Regions from separate parts of the Pantoea sp. SGAir0183 genome, predicted to be linked through region 2. Evidence: riboswitches for the same ligand, from Rfam matches in the RefSeq annotation. Region 2 holds a riboswitch; the other holds the start of a gene.
The links. A riboswitch is a leader RNA that binds a small molecule or an ion and turns the genes downstream of it on or off. The one in region 2 is predicted to bind fluoride.
Positions count from the first base shown of each region.

Region 1: linked by a shared signal. The riboswitch ahead of C1N59_RS18365 (DHHA2 domain-containing protein) and the one ahead of C1N59_RS23190 (DHHA2 domain-containing protein) in region 2 are both predicted to bind fluoride.

Region 1 covers NZ_CP028053.1:3,944,023-3,951,417, reverse strand. Annotated here, with positions in the region: gene C1N59_RS18390 (VOC family protein) at 1-10, shown strand, start outside; gene crcB (fluoride efflux transporter CrcB) at 177-551, opposite strand; gene C1N59_RS18380 (2,3-bisphosphoglycerate-dependent phosphoglycerate mutase) at 554-1,261, opposite strand; gene eno (phosphopyruvate hydratase) at 1,305-2,594, opposite strand; gene C1N59_RS18370 (universal stress protein) at 2,610-3,035, opposite strand; gene C1N59_RS18365 (DHHA2 domain-containing protein) at 3,032-3,940, opposite strand; fluoride riboswitch at 4,019-4,088, opposite strand; gene C1N59_RS18360 (uracil-DNA glycosylase family protein) at 4,138-4,737, opposite strand; gene C1N59_RS18355 (TDT family transporter) at 4,734-5,894, opposite strand; gene C1N59_RS18350 (YncE family protein) at 6,046-7,044, opposite strand; partial or broken gene umuC (translesion error-prone DNA polymerase V subunit UmuC) at 7,273-7,395, shown strand, end outside.
Region 2 covers NZ_CP028067.1:45-6,366, forward strand. Annotated here, with positions in the region: partial or broken gene C1N59_RS23175 (YncE family protein) at 1-409, shown strand, start outside; partial or broken gene C1N59_RS23180 (C4-dicarboxylate ABC transporter) at 665-1,703, shown strand; gene C1N59_RS23185 (uracil-DNA glycosylase family protein) at 1,997-2,296, shown strand; fluoride riboswitch at 2,346-2,415, shown strand; partial or broken gene C1N59_RS23190 (DHHA2 domain-containing protein) at 2,494-3,401, shown strand; partial or broken gene C1N59_RS23195 (universal stress protein) at 3,398-3,821, shown strand; partial or broken gene eno (phosphopyruvate hydratase) at 3,837-5,125, shown strand; partial or broken gene C1N59_RS23205 (2,3-diphosphoglycerate-dependent phosphoglycerate mutase) at 5,169-5,873, shown strand; gene crcB (fluoride efflux transporter CrcB) at 5,876-6,250, shown strand.

The DNA.
Region 1 (7,395 bases), on a different contig from region 2:
GCAGACCTGAAACTCTGTCACGACAGTGTCCCGGATTTAGGGGAAGCCTTACAGGCGTAAACCCTGTCGGATCAGGCCCGCAGAGAGCGCTTCTGAACAATATACTGAACTGTCTGACCTCAGTGCAGCGGTCGCTGCACTGAGGTCTCCCCTGGATAGAGGCCGTACGGTCCGGGTTAACCACACAGCGTCATGATATAAAATCCGGCCGCCGTCATGGCCAGCGAACCCAGCACGTGTATCAGCACCGAGGCGGCTGCCCAGGCATAGCTGCCTGACTGCAGCAGGGCAAAAACCTCAGCTGAGAATGTGGAGAAGGTCGTCATTCCGCCACACAGCCCGGTGGTAATGAGCAGCCGCCAGGCCGGATCGAGGCCGGGATGGCGCAGAAAATACGCCAGCGCCGCCCCGATGATAAATCCACCCAGCAGGTTGACCAGCAGCGTCCCCGGCGGCAGGTCCGGAAAAAGCGCGTTCAGGCGCGCGCCCAGCTGCCAGCGGATAACACACCCTAAAGCACCGCCGGTGATGACGGCAAAAAGCTGATTCACGTTCACTCCTTTTTTTTAATATTCAGAACATAACGGCACACGACCTGTGCGGCCGTATCCATTTCATATACAACCGGCACGCCGGTCGGGATGTGCAGCTGTGCCACGCTGTCGTGGGGCATGCCGTTCAGAAAGGCGGTCAGGGCGCGCAGCGTGTTGCCGTGCGCCACAATCAGAACGGTACTTCCGCAGCGCAGCTGTGGCACCACAACGTGGTGCCAGTATGGCATGACGCGACGCAGCGTCATTTCCAGGCTTTCCGTTGCAGGCAGGTCGGCCAGCGCAACGCGGCGGTAGCGCAGATCCCGACGCAGCTGCGCCGGAGCCTCCGCGTCTGCGGGCGGAATGCCGCTGAAGCTTTTGCGCCATAGCCGGACGGTCTCTTCCCCCATCATCCGGGCAGCGTCGTCCTTGTTCAGCCCCTGCAGCGCACCGTAGTGGCGCTCGTTCAGTCGCCAGCTCTTTTCCACGGGCGTCCAGCTTCGGTCAAGACGGTCCAGCACCCGCCAGACCGTGTGAACGCAGCGTGTCATCACCGAGGTGAAGACACGGTCGGGCATAAGGCCCGCTGCCCGCAGCGCGTCACCGGCCCGGTCGGCCTCCTGCCGCCCCCTGACCGTCAGCGGCACGTCCGTCCAGCCGGTAAAACGGTTTTCCCGGTTCCACTGGCTTTCGCCGTGCCGCAGGAGGATCAGCGTTGCAGGGGCCACAGGCATTCCTTCTTTGCCGGACGGGGACCGTCCGGCGGATGTGTTACGTGCGGCGCACAAACGCATGAAGCCCCGCGTAGTGCGCGTCCTCACCCAGCGCCTGCTCAATGCGCATCAGCTGGTTGTACTTTTCCACGCGTTCGCCGCGGCACGGCGCGCCGGTTTTCAGGTGTCCCGCGCGCAGGGCCACCGTCAGATCGGCAAGGAACGTGTCCGTGGTTTCCCCGCTGCGGTGAGACATGAACGCACCCCAGCCGTGCCGCTGGCAGAGAGCCACGGCGTCCAGCGTTTCGCTGAGCGAGCCTATCTGATTGAGCTTGATCAGCGCGGCGCTGGCGAGGTTTTCGTCAATGCCGCGCTGGATGTACTTCACGTTGGTTACAAACAGGTCGTCACCAACCAGCTCGGCCCTGCCCGCAAGCTGCTGGTGCAGATGCTTCCAGCCCGCCCAGTCGTCCTCGGCCAGGCCGTCTTCCAGCAGGATGACCGGAAACTGGTCCATCAGCTCGCCGTAGTATGCCGTCATTTCCGCCGCGCTCAGCGCGCTGCCCTCGGTGCGCAGATGATACTGACCGTCAGCGAAAAACTCACTTGAGGCAGGGTCCATGCAGATGCTGATGTCCTCTCCGGGCCTGTATCCCGCCTTCTCAATCGCCTGTACGATAAACGCCAGCGGGTCACGGTTCGACGACACGGCGGGCGCAAAACCGCCTTCGTCGCCCACTGCCGCTGAGAGTTTTTTGTCCAGCAGGATCTGGCGCAGCGCCTGGTAGACCTCGCTGCCCTGACGCACGGCCTCGCGCAGCGTGGGTGCCCCGTGTGGCGCTATCATGAACTCCTGGAAGTCCGCGCCCTGACCGCGGGCGTGCACGCCGCCGTTGATGATGTTCATGCACGGCACGGGCAGCAGATTCGCCTGCAGGCCCCCCAGGTAGCGCCACAGCGGCTCGTGCGAGGCCTGTGCCGCCAGCCGGGCCACCGCCAGCGATACGCCCAGAATGGCATTGGCACCCAGGCGACTCTTGTTCTCCGTGCCGTCCAGCATCAGCATGATGTTGTCCAGCTGCCGCTGCTCGCGCACGTCCAGGCCGCGCACGGCTTCGCAGATTTCCGTATTAACCGCCCTGACGGCATCCAGCACGCCTTTGCCGCCAAAACGTTGTGCGTCACCGTCGCGGCGCTCTGCGGCCTCGCGCGACCCGGTGCTGGCCCCGGAAGGCACCGAGGCGCGTGCCATCATCCCGTCCGGGGTCCGGGCCTCAACTTCAACGGTGGGGTTGCCGCGAGAGTCAAGAATTTCCCGGGCGGTCACGTTATCCAGTGTAAAGTGCATAGCGTTTCTCCCGGTTTAGTCATTCAGGTGAGTAATAAGCACATCCACCGTGAGGTGGTTGATGTATTCCGCCGAGCGGGACGTCAGCATTCCCATAAAGCGGTTGCGGTGCCCGGCAAGCACGAGGTCCACGCCCAGCTCATTGATGCACTTCTCCACGTCCTCAAAGCGGCGCATGGTCACCAGCTCCCGCGTGTCTACCGCCTCAGGCACGGAGGCCGCCAGCTCGCTCATAAACGCTTTGGCTTTCAGCACCTCTTCCGACACGACGTCGTCCATCAGGCTGTCGGACACGTAGTTCATTTCCCGGTAGTCGTCGCTGATGTGGGCCAGGGTGATTTTCATGCCGAGCGGCTGCGCCAGCGCGACCGCCCGTTTCAGCAGGAGGGTGCCGTCGTCTTTGTCGTTCACAAGTATCAGTGCGTGGGTGTAGCAGGTCATAATGAACTCCCGTTCTGGTTAAGGCGGGACTCAAGCCACGGCAGAAGCTGTTTTTTGCGGCTGAGCATGCCCGGTACGGAGCAGGAGGCCGCGTTAACGCTCTCCCGCCCGGCGAAGTAAAGCGTTGAAAACCCGGCGCGAATGTCGGTCAACATCAGCACCGTCAGCCCGGCACCCGACTGGTCCGCCAGATACGCCAGGGCAGCGAGCAGGTCGTCCATCACGGGGGCAACCTGTGTCGGTGAGCTGACCTCAATCTGGGCAATGCGCACGTCGGTGCCGGCAATGACGAAGGCCTTGAGGTCCCTGCCCAGCAGCTGCTGGGCGCTGAGGCCGCTGACGTCCGTTTTGGCGGTGAGGAGGTCACGGGCGAAGGCTCTGCGGTTTACGCCGGACAGCACGCCCAGTTCGGTCGCCGAACGGATATCGTCTTCGGTGGTGGTCGGCGAGCGAAGATTCACGGTGTCACTCAGGAGTGCGCCCAGCAGAAGCACGGCGAGCGTCGGGGGCAGCGTGCGGCGCGCTTCAGCGTCCATCAGCAGCCAGAGCAGCGTGGCGCTGCTGCCAACCGGGCGGATATGCACCTCCGGCGGCAGTTGCGTTATCAGCCCGCCCAGCCGGTGGTGGTCAGTGATGCCCACGACGTTGCTCCGGAGCAGGTCGTCAGGCCCCTGCGCCGGCTCGGTGAAATCGACCAGCCACACCCGTTCATCCTGCAGCGGAATAGCGAGCAGCGGCGGCAGCGTAAGACCGGCGGTGTCAAAGATAAAGCGGGTTTCCCGGTTAGCCTCGCCGAGACGCCATGCGCGGGCGTCCATGCCGCGCCCGGTCAGCCAGTGAGCGGTGACGACCGCCGTGCAGATGGCGTCGCTGTCAGGATTGATGTGGCCAAAAACGTGTATCAAGGGTCTCTCCCCGTAAAGGGAAGTACGCAGGCCGGGAGGAAAGTAAGGACGGCCTGACGCACCTCCTGAAAATCAAGAGTCACATCAGGCGTCATCAGCTCCGGAACGGAGCGGTTGGGAAAGGTGGAACGCCATCACCCTGTACTCTGAGTATAGAGCCAGACGGAAAGCCTGTCAGTATTATTCTGCTGGCACCCTCAGCCCGCCAGCGCAGCGCGTGCTTCGCGGAGCACCCGGCGGATGTTTTCCGGCACCGCCGGGCTTGTGCAAAGTGAAAGCGGACTGGGGTGAGGCATCTTCAGCACCGTGACGCCGGGGCACTGATGACTGACCGTCCCGCGGGCCTGAGCCGCTACGGCACCGGCCAGCACCACCACGCGCAGCGCGGGCAGATACGCCAGCACGTCCTCAAGCCAGGCGCAGCCGCTGCGGATGTCCGCCGCTGAGGGCCGTTTCTGCGGCCCGTCGCTGACCCAGGGCACCGTATTCCACAGCACGCTGTCCCGGCGCGCAATACCGGCTTCCGCCAGAAACCGCCCCAGGTTCTGCTGGGCCGGCCCCGGGTTATCCCGCGACACAAACCGGGGTGACGGGCTGCTGCGCGCCGGCGACTGCAGCAGGACGAGCAGTCCGGCCCCGGTCCCGCCGTCGGCCGGATCAAACCACGGCAGCTCCACGCCGTGCTGACGCAGCCCGCTGACCCAGCGATTCAGCGCGGCCACGTGCGGCGCGGTGACTGCCGCGAGGCGTTCCTCGCGTAAAAACGGGTCCAGCAGCGACGTGCAGGTTTCACTCACGGCTTCCGGTCCAGGCCTGCCAGACAGGGGGAAACAAACAGTTTCCCGCTCCATGCCCCGCGCACCGTCTTCACCGCGACCAGCAGCCACATGGCGGCCAGCATGACGACAAGAAGCGCACCGAAGCCTTTAAAGAACGCCAGGTCAACGAGGGTGGACAGCTTCAGCGTGGCGACCGTGTACACGCCCAGCGGGAAGGTAAAGCCCCACCATCCCAGATTGAACGGAATGCCTTCACGGAAGTATCGCACGGTTATCAGCGTGGCCAGCAGCATCCACCACAGGCCGCAGCCCCAGAAGAGAATGCCGGCAACGAACCCCACGCCCTGCGCGATATGACCGATTTCCGGCATGCCCGCCGCGGCAAACACCCCGGGCGCATCTCCGCCGATGACCAGCATCCCCAGCGAGCCGGTACCAATCGGCCCCAGTGCCAGCCAGCTTGAGGCCGCCATGCTTTCGTGTGGTAGCTTGTGCAGCGCCATACGCAGCAGCAGGATGGCGAGGATGCTCAGCGCCACCGGCACCGAGTACGCCCACAGCACGTAGCTGGTAATAATGATGCCGAGCTGCGCGTGGGGGTCGGCAATGTGCGGTGCCAGCAGGCCGCCACTGACTGCCGCAACCTCGGCGGCCACGACCGGCAGTAACCAGACGGCGGTCATCTGGTCAATGCTGTGCTGCTGCCGGGTAAACATCATGTAGGGAATACACACGCCACACAGCAGCGACATCGCCACGTCCAGCCACCACAGGGCGTGCGCTACGGGAATGACGTCAGCCCCCCACCGGGGGAGGCCAAACGCCAGCAGCCCGTTGATGATGGTGGCCATGCCCATCGGGATGGTGCCGAAGAACATGGACACCGTTGAATGGCCAAAGATGCGCTTTGCCTCACCGAAGTACATCACCCAGCGGGCCAGATACATCACGGCAAAGACGCTGAACAGGAAGATGTTAAACATCCAGAGTCCCTCGGCGACGAGGCGTAATCCCGGAACCGGCCAGGGGAACTGCGCCAGAGACAGAGACAGGATACCGGTCCCCATGGTCGCGGCGAACCAGTTAGGCGTGAACTGACGTATGGCCTCTTTCGGGCTGCTCAGCGCGCTCAGCGGGCGCGCTCCGTTATGCAGGGTAAATATTTTATCGTTCATGCCGTAATCTCCTGAGTAGACAGAAAGAGTATAGGCACGTCGGGTTAAATCTTTAAAACAGGTTATTCAGTTAAAATAAACCAGTAAAAGTGGTTAGACTCTCCCACTCCGGGAAGGACCGTCACACCGCCGGAGTGAGGGAAGGACTGAATCAGGCCTGCGGCGGGCTTTTAATCGTGGCCGTGACGCGGTTCTGTTTCAGGTCAACGACCGCAATGCTGAGGTCTTTATTCAGCACCCACGCGCGGGCACCGTCTTTGCTGAAAACGATGGCCTGACGGGGCGCATCCAGTCCGGTAACGGTGGAGACCACCTTACCGGCGGCGGTATCAATAACGGAGAGGCTGTTGTCGCCCAGGTTGCCGCTGTAAACATAGCGGTTATCCGGCGTCAGGGCGGCACCGTAAGGATCCTGCCCCACGGGAATGGTTGCCGTAATGGCGAGCTTCTGCGTGTCAACCACGGCGATGGTGTTGCTGCCGCTGTTAGCCGCGTACAGTGTGCGGCCGTCGGCGCTGACTGAAATGGCGCGCAGCTTGCTGAAGCCTGTTATCTCGCCGCGAATCTCGCCCGTTACGGCGTCAACCAGGGTAATTTTATCGCCCTTAAAGTTAGTGACGTAGACGGTTTTGCCGTCCGGGCTGATTTTTATGCCCTGACGGGGCTGGGCAAAACCCGTCACGACCGCAACGGGCCGGTTGTGCGTCAGGTCATACACCGAGAGCGTGCTGGCGGCCTCGTTATTCACATACAGGCGCTGACCGTCACGGCTGATAGCTGTGCCGAATGCCCCGGGCCCCAGCGGCAGCGAGGTCTCCACATCAAGCGTCCCGGTGCTGATTTTTCTGACCACGCCGAGGCTGCTGTCTGAAAGATATACGGCCTTCCCGTCGGGGGAGAAAAGCGCATTGCGGGGCGTGACGTATCCCTTCAGCACCTTTCTGACTTTCCCGGCAGCCAGGTCGTAGACCACCACCTCAGAGCGCTCACTGTAGGACGCCACCGCCGTTTTCTCATCGGGACTGACAGCAAGGGAATTGTTGTGGATATCGCCGTCAAACGTCCAGCGTTCCTCTGCGGCACCGGCGAGGGTGCTGATAAGAAGAAACGCCACCGCGGTCAGTCCCGGGATCCTGTATTTTTTTATCATCATTTTTCCTGCATTGGGGTGGGTAAGGGATAAGACTCATTGCCCGATTGAGGGCTTCAGAGTAAGCGTGGCAGATTAAATCCTGGCGGGGAAATCGATTTTCCGACTATGTCTTACCACCCTCAACCTTCCCCCCTGTCAGTAAGCATACTGAGGTAGTTCAAGGCTGAATAATTCCTGTTCAGAAAATAAACTTCAGAGGAATGGTAACTGATTTTTTTTGTTTAAATTGCATTCCACATAAACGCCTCGATGTCGAACAGGGTAATGAGCGTTTTAGAGGCTCTGTCACCTCGCGTGGAACAGTATTCGATTGATGAGATGTTTCTGGACGTTCGTGGAATCGATTTT
Region 2 (6,322 bases):
GATTCGCGGCGAGATAACAGGCTTCAGCAAGCTGCGCGCCATTTCAGCAGCGCCGACGGCCGCACACTGTACGCGGCTAACAGCGGCAGCAACACCATCGCCGTGGTTGACACACAGAAGCTCGCCATTACGGCAACCATTCCCGTGGGGCAGGATCCTTACGGTGCCGCCCTGACGCCGGATAACCGCTATGTTTACAGCGGCAACCTGGGCGACAACAGCCTCTCCGTTATTGATACCGCCGCCGGTAAGGTGGTCTCCACCGTTACCGGACTGGATGCGCCCGTCCAGCCATCGTTCAGCAAACGGTGTGCCCGCGCGTGGGTGCTGAATAAGACCTCAGCATTGCGGTCGTTGACCTGAAAAGAACCGCGTCACGGCCACGATTAAAAGCCCGCCGCAGGCCTGATTCAGTCCTTCCCTCACTCCGGCGGTGTGACGGTCCTTCCGGAGTGGGAGAGTCTAACCTTTTACTGGTTATTTTAACTGAATAACCTGTTTTAAAGATTTAACCCGACGTGCCTATACTCTTTCTGTCTACTCAGGAGATTACGGCATGAACGATAAAATATTTACCCTGCATAACGGAGCGCGCCCGCTGAGCGCGCTGAGCAGCCCGAAAGAGGCCATACGTCAGTTCACGCCTAACTGGTTCGCCGCGACCATGGGGACCGGTATCCTGTCTCTGTCTCTGGCGCAGTTCCCCTGGCCGGTTCCGGGATTACGCCTCGTCGCCGAGGGACTCTGGATGTTTAACATCTTCCTGTTCAGCGTCTTTGCCGTGATGTATCTGGCCCGCTGGGTGATGTACTTCGGTGAGGCAAAGCGCATCTTGGCCATTCAACGGTGTCCATGTTCTTCGGCACCATCCCGATGGGCATGGCCACCATCATCAACGGGCTGCTGGCGTTGGGCCTCCCCCGGTGGGGCTGACGTCTATCCCGTAGCGCACGCCCTGTGGTGGCTGGACGTGCGATGTCGCTGCTGTGTGGCGTGTTATCCCTACATGATGTTTACCCGGCAGCAGCACAGCATTGACCAGATGACCGCCGTCTGGTTACTGCCGGTCGTGGCCGCCGAGGTTGCGGCAGTCAGTGGCGGCCTGCTGCACCGCACATTGCCGACCCCCACGCGCAGCTCGGCATCATTATTACCAGCTACGTGCTGTGGGCGTACTCGTGCCGGTGGCGCTGAGCATCCCGCCATCCTGCTGCTGCGTATGGCGCTGCACAAGCTACCACACGAAAGCATGGCGGCCTCAAGCTGGCTGGCACTGGGCCGATTGGTACCGGCTCGCTGGGATGCTGGTCATCGGCGGAGATGCGCCCGGGTGTTTGCCGCGGCGGGCATGCCGGAAATCGGTCATATCGCGCAGGCGTGGGGTTCGTTGCCGGCATTCTCTTCTGGGGCTGCGGCCTGTGGTGGATGCTGCTGGCCACGCTGATAACCGTGCGATACTTCCGTGAAGGCATTCCGTTCAATCTGGGATGGTGGGGCTTTACCTTCCGCTGGGCGTGTACACGGTCGCCACGCTGAAGCTGTCCACCCTCGTTGACCTGGCGTTCTTTAAAGGCTTCGGTGCGCTTCTTGTCGTCATGCTGGCCGCCATGTGGCTGCTGGTCGCGGTGAAGACGGTGCGCGGGGCATGGAGCGGGAAACTGTTTGTTTCCCCCTGTCTGGCAGGCCTGGACCGGAAGCCGTGAGTGAAACCTGCACGTCGCTGCTGGACCCGTTTTACGCGAGGAACGCCTCGCGGCAGTCACCGCGCCGCACGTGGCCGCGCTGAATCGCTGGGTCAGCGGGCTGCGTCAGCACGGCGTGGAGCTGCCGTGGTTTGATCCGGCCGACGGCGGGACCGGGGCCGGACTGCTCGTCCTGCTGCAGTCGCCGGCGCGCAGCAGCCCGTCACCCCGGTTTGTGTCGCGGGATAACCCGGGGCCGGCCCAGCAGAACCTGGGCGGTTTCTGGCGGAAGCCGGTATTGCGCGCCGGACAGCGTGCTGTGGAATACGGTGCCCTGGGTCAGCGACGGGCCGCAGAAACGGCCCTCAGCGGCGGACATCCGCAGCGGCTGCGCCTGGCTTGAGGACGTGCTGGCGTATCTGCCCGCGCTGCGCGTGGTGGTGCTGGCCGGTGCCGTAGCGGCTCAGGCCCGCGGGACGGTCAGTCATCAGTGCCCCGGCGTCACGGTGCTGAAGATGCCTCACCCCAGTCCGCTTTCACTTTGCACAAGCCCGGCGGTGCCGGAAAACATCCGCCGGGTGCTCCGCGAAGCACGCGCTGCGCTGGCGGGCTGAGGGTGCCAGCAGAATAATACTGACAGGCTTTCCGTCTGGCTCTATACTCAGAGTACAGGGTGATGGCGTTCCACCTTTCCCAACCGCTCCGTTCCGGAGCTGATGACGCCTGATGTGACTCTTGATTTTCAGGAGGTGCGTCAGGCCGTCCTTACTTTCCTCCCGGCCTGCGTACTTCCCTTTACGGGGAGAGACCCTTGATACACGTTTTTGGCCACATCAATCCTGACAGCGACGCCATCTGCACGGCGGTCGTCACCGCTCACTGGCTGACCGGGCGCGGCATGGACGCCCGCGCATGGCGTCTCGGCGAGGCTAACCGGGAAACCCGCTTTATCTTTGACACCGCCGGTCTTACGCTGCCGCCGCTGCTCGCTATTCCGCTGCAGGATGAACGGGTGTGGCTGGTCGATTTCACCGAGCCGGCGCAGGGGCCTGACGACCTGCTCCGGAGCAACGTCGTGGCATCACTGACCACCACCGGCTGGGCGGGCTGATAACGCAACTGCCGCCGGAGGTGCATATCCGCCCGGTTGGCAGCAGCGCCACGCTGCTCTGGCTGCTGATGGACGCTGAAGCGCGCCGCACGCTGCCCCCGACGCTCGCCGTGCTTCTGCTGGGTGCACTCCTGAGTGACACCGTGAATCTTCGCTCGCCGACCACCACCGAAGACGATATCCGTTCGGCGACCGAACTGGGCGTGCTGTCCGGCGTAAACCGCAGAGCCTTCGCCCGTGACCTCCTCACCGCCAAAACGGACGTCAGCGGCCTCAGCGCCCAGCAGCTGCTGGGCAGGGACCTCAAGGCCTTCGTCATTGCCGGCACCGACGTGCGCATTGCCCAGATTGAGGTCAGCTCACCGACACAGGTTGCCCCCGTGATGGACGACCTGCTCGCTGCCCTGGCGTATCTGGCGGACCAGTCGGGTGCCGGGCTGACGGTGCTGATGTTGACCGACATTCGCGCCGGGTTTTCAACGCTTTACTTCGCCGGGCGGGAGAGCGTTAACGCGGCCTCCTGCTCCGTACCGGGCATGCTCAGCCGCAAAAAACAGCTTCTGCCGTGGCTTGAGTCCCGCCTTAACCAGAACGGGAGTTCATTATGACCTGCTACACCCACGCACTGATACTTGTGAACGACAAAGACGACGGCACCCTCCTGCTGAAACGGGCGGTCGCGCTGGCGCAGCCGCTCGGCATGAAAATCACCCTGGCCCACATCAGCGACGACTACCGGGAAATGAACTACGTGTCCGACAGCCTGATGGACGACGTCGTGTCGGAAGAGGTGCTGAAAGCCAAAGCGTTTATGAGCGAGCTGGCGGCCTCCGTGCCTGAGGCGGTAGACACGCGGGAGCTGGTGACCATGCGCCGCTTTGAGGACGTGGAGAAGTGCATCAATGAGCTGGCGTGGACCTCGTGCTTGCCGGCACCGCAACCGCTTTATGGGAATGCTGACGTCCCGCTCGGCGGAATACATCAACCACCTCACGGTGGATGTGCTTATTACTCACCTGAATGACTAAACCGGGAGAAACGCTATGCACTTTACACTGGATAACGTGACCGCCCGGGAAATTCTTGACTCTCGCGGCAACCCCACCGTTGAAGTTGAGGCCCGGACCCCGGACGGGATGATGGCACGCGCCTCGGTGCCTTCCGGGGCCAGCACCGGGTCGCGCGAGGCCGCAGAGCGCCGCGACGGTGACGCACAACGTTTTGGCGGCAAAGGCGTGCTGGATGCCGTCAGGGCGGTTAATACGGAAATCTGCGAAGCCGTGCGCGGCCTGGACGTGCGCGAGCAGCGGCAGCTGGACAACATCATGCTGATGCTGGACGGCACGGAGAACAAGAGTCGCCTGGGTGCCAATGCCATTCTGGGCGTATCGCTGGCGGTGGCCCGGCTGGCGGCACAGGCCTCGCACGAGCCGCTGTGGCGCTACCTGGGGGGCCTGCAGGCGAATCTGCTGCCCGTGCCGTGCATGAACATCATCAACGGCGGCGTGCACGCCCGCGGTCAGGGCGCGGACTTCCAGGAGTTCATGATAGCGCCACACGGGGCACCCACGCTGCGCGAGGCCGTGCGTCAGGGCAGCGAGGTCTACCAGGCGCTGCGCCAGATCCTGCTGGACAAAAAACTCTCAGCGGCAGTGGGCGACGAAGGCGGTTTTGCGCCCGCCGTGTCGTCGAACCGTGACCCGCTGGCGTTTATCGTACAGGCGATTGAGAAGGCGGGATACAGGCCCGGAGAGGACATCAGCATCTGCATGGACCCTGCCTCAAGTGAGTTTTTCGCTGACGGTCAGTATCATCTGCGCACCGAGGGCAGCGCGCTGAGCGCGGCGGAAATGACGGCATACTACGGCGAGCTGATGGACCAGTTTCCGGTCATCCTGCTGGAAGACGGCCTGGCCGAGGACGACTGGGCGGGCTGGAAGCATCTGCACCAGCAGCTTGCGGGCAGGGCCGAGCTGGTTGGTGACGACCTGTTTGTAACCAACGTGAAGTACATCCAGCGCGGCATTGACGAAAACCTCGCCAGCGCCGCGCTGATCAAGCTCAATCAGATAGGCTCGCTCAGCGAAACGCTGGACGCCGTGGCTCTCTGCCAGCGGCACGGCTGGGGTGCGTTCATGTCTCACCGCAGCGGGGAAACCACGGACACGTTCCTTGCCGATCTGACGGTGGCCCTGCGCGCGGGACACCTGAAAACCGGCGCGCCGTGCCGCGGCGAACGCGTGGAAAAGTACAACCAGCTGATGCGCATTGAGCAGGCGCTGGGTGAGGACGCGCACTACGCGGGCTTCATGCGTTTGTGCGCCGCACGTAACACATCCGCCGGACGGTCCCCGTCCGGCAAAGAAGGAATGCCTGTGGCCCCTGCAACGCTGATCCTCCTGCGGCACGGCGAAAGCCAGTGGAACCGGGAAAACCGTTTTACCGGCTGGACGGACGTGCCGCTGACGGTCAGGGGCGGCAGGAGGCCGACCGGGCCGGTGACGCGCTGCGGGCAGCGGGCCTTATGCCCGACCGTGTCTTCACCTCGGTGATGACACGCTGCGTTCACACGGTCTGGCGGGTGCTGGACCGTCTTGACCGAAGCTGGACGCCCGTGGAAAAGAGCTGGCGACTGAACGAGCGCCACTACGGTGCGCTGCAGGGCTGAACAAGGACGACGCTGCCCGGATGATGGGGAAGAGACCGTCCGGCTATGGCGCAAAAGCTTCAGCGGCATTCCGCCCGCAGACGCGGAGGCTCCGGCGCAGCTGCGTCGGGATCTGCGCTATCGCCGCGTTGCGCTGGCCGACCTGCCTGCAACGGAAAGCCTGGAAATGACCCTGCGTCGCGTCATGCCATACTGGCACCACGTTGTGGTGCCACAGCTGCGCTGCGGAAGTACCGTTCTGATTGTGGCGCACGGCAACACGCTGCGCGCCCTGACCATCTTTCTGAACGGCATGCCCCACGACAGCGTGGCACAGCTGCACATACCGACCGGCGTGCCGGTTGTATATGAAATGGATACGGCCGCACAGGTCGTGTGCCGTTATGTTCTGAATATTAAAAAAAAGGAGTGAACGTGAATCAGCTTTTTGCCGTCATCACCGGCGGTGCTTTAGGGTGTGTTATCCGCTGGCAGCTGGGCGCGCGCCTGAACGCGTTTTTTCCGGACCTGCCGCCGGGGACGCTGCTGGTCAACCTGCTGGGTGGATTTATCATCGGGGCGGCGCTGGCGTATTTTCTGCGCCATCCCGGCCTCGATCCGGCCTGGCGGCTGCTCATTACCACCGGGCTGTGTGGCGGAATGACGACCTTCTCCACATTCTCAGCTGAGGTTTTTGCCCTGCTGCAGTCAGGCAGCTATGCCTGGGCAGCCGCCTCGGTGCTGATACACGTGCTGGGTTCGCTGGCCATGACGGCGGCCGGATTTTATATCATGACGCTGTGTGGTTAACCCGGACCGTACGGCCTCTATCCAGGGGAGACCTCAGTGCAGCGACCGCTGCACTGAGGTCAGACAGTTCAG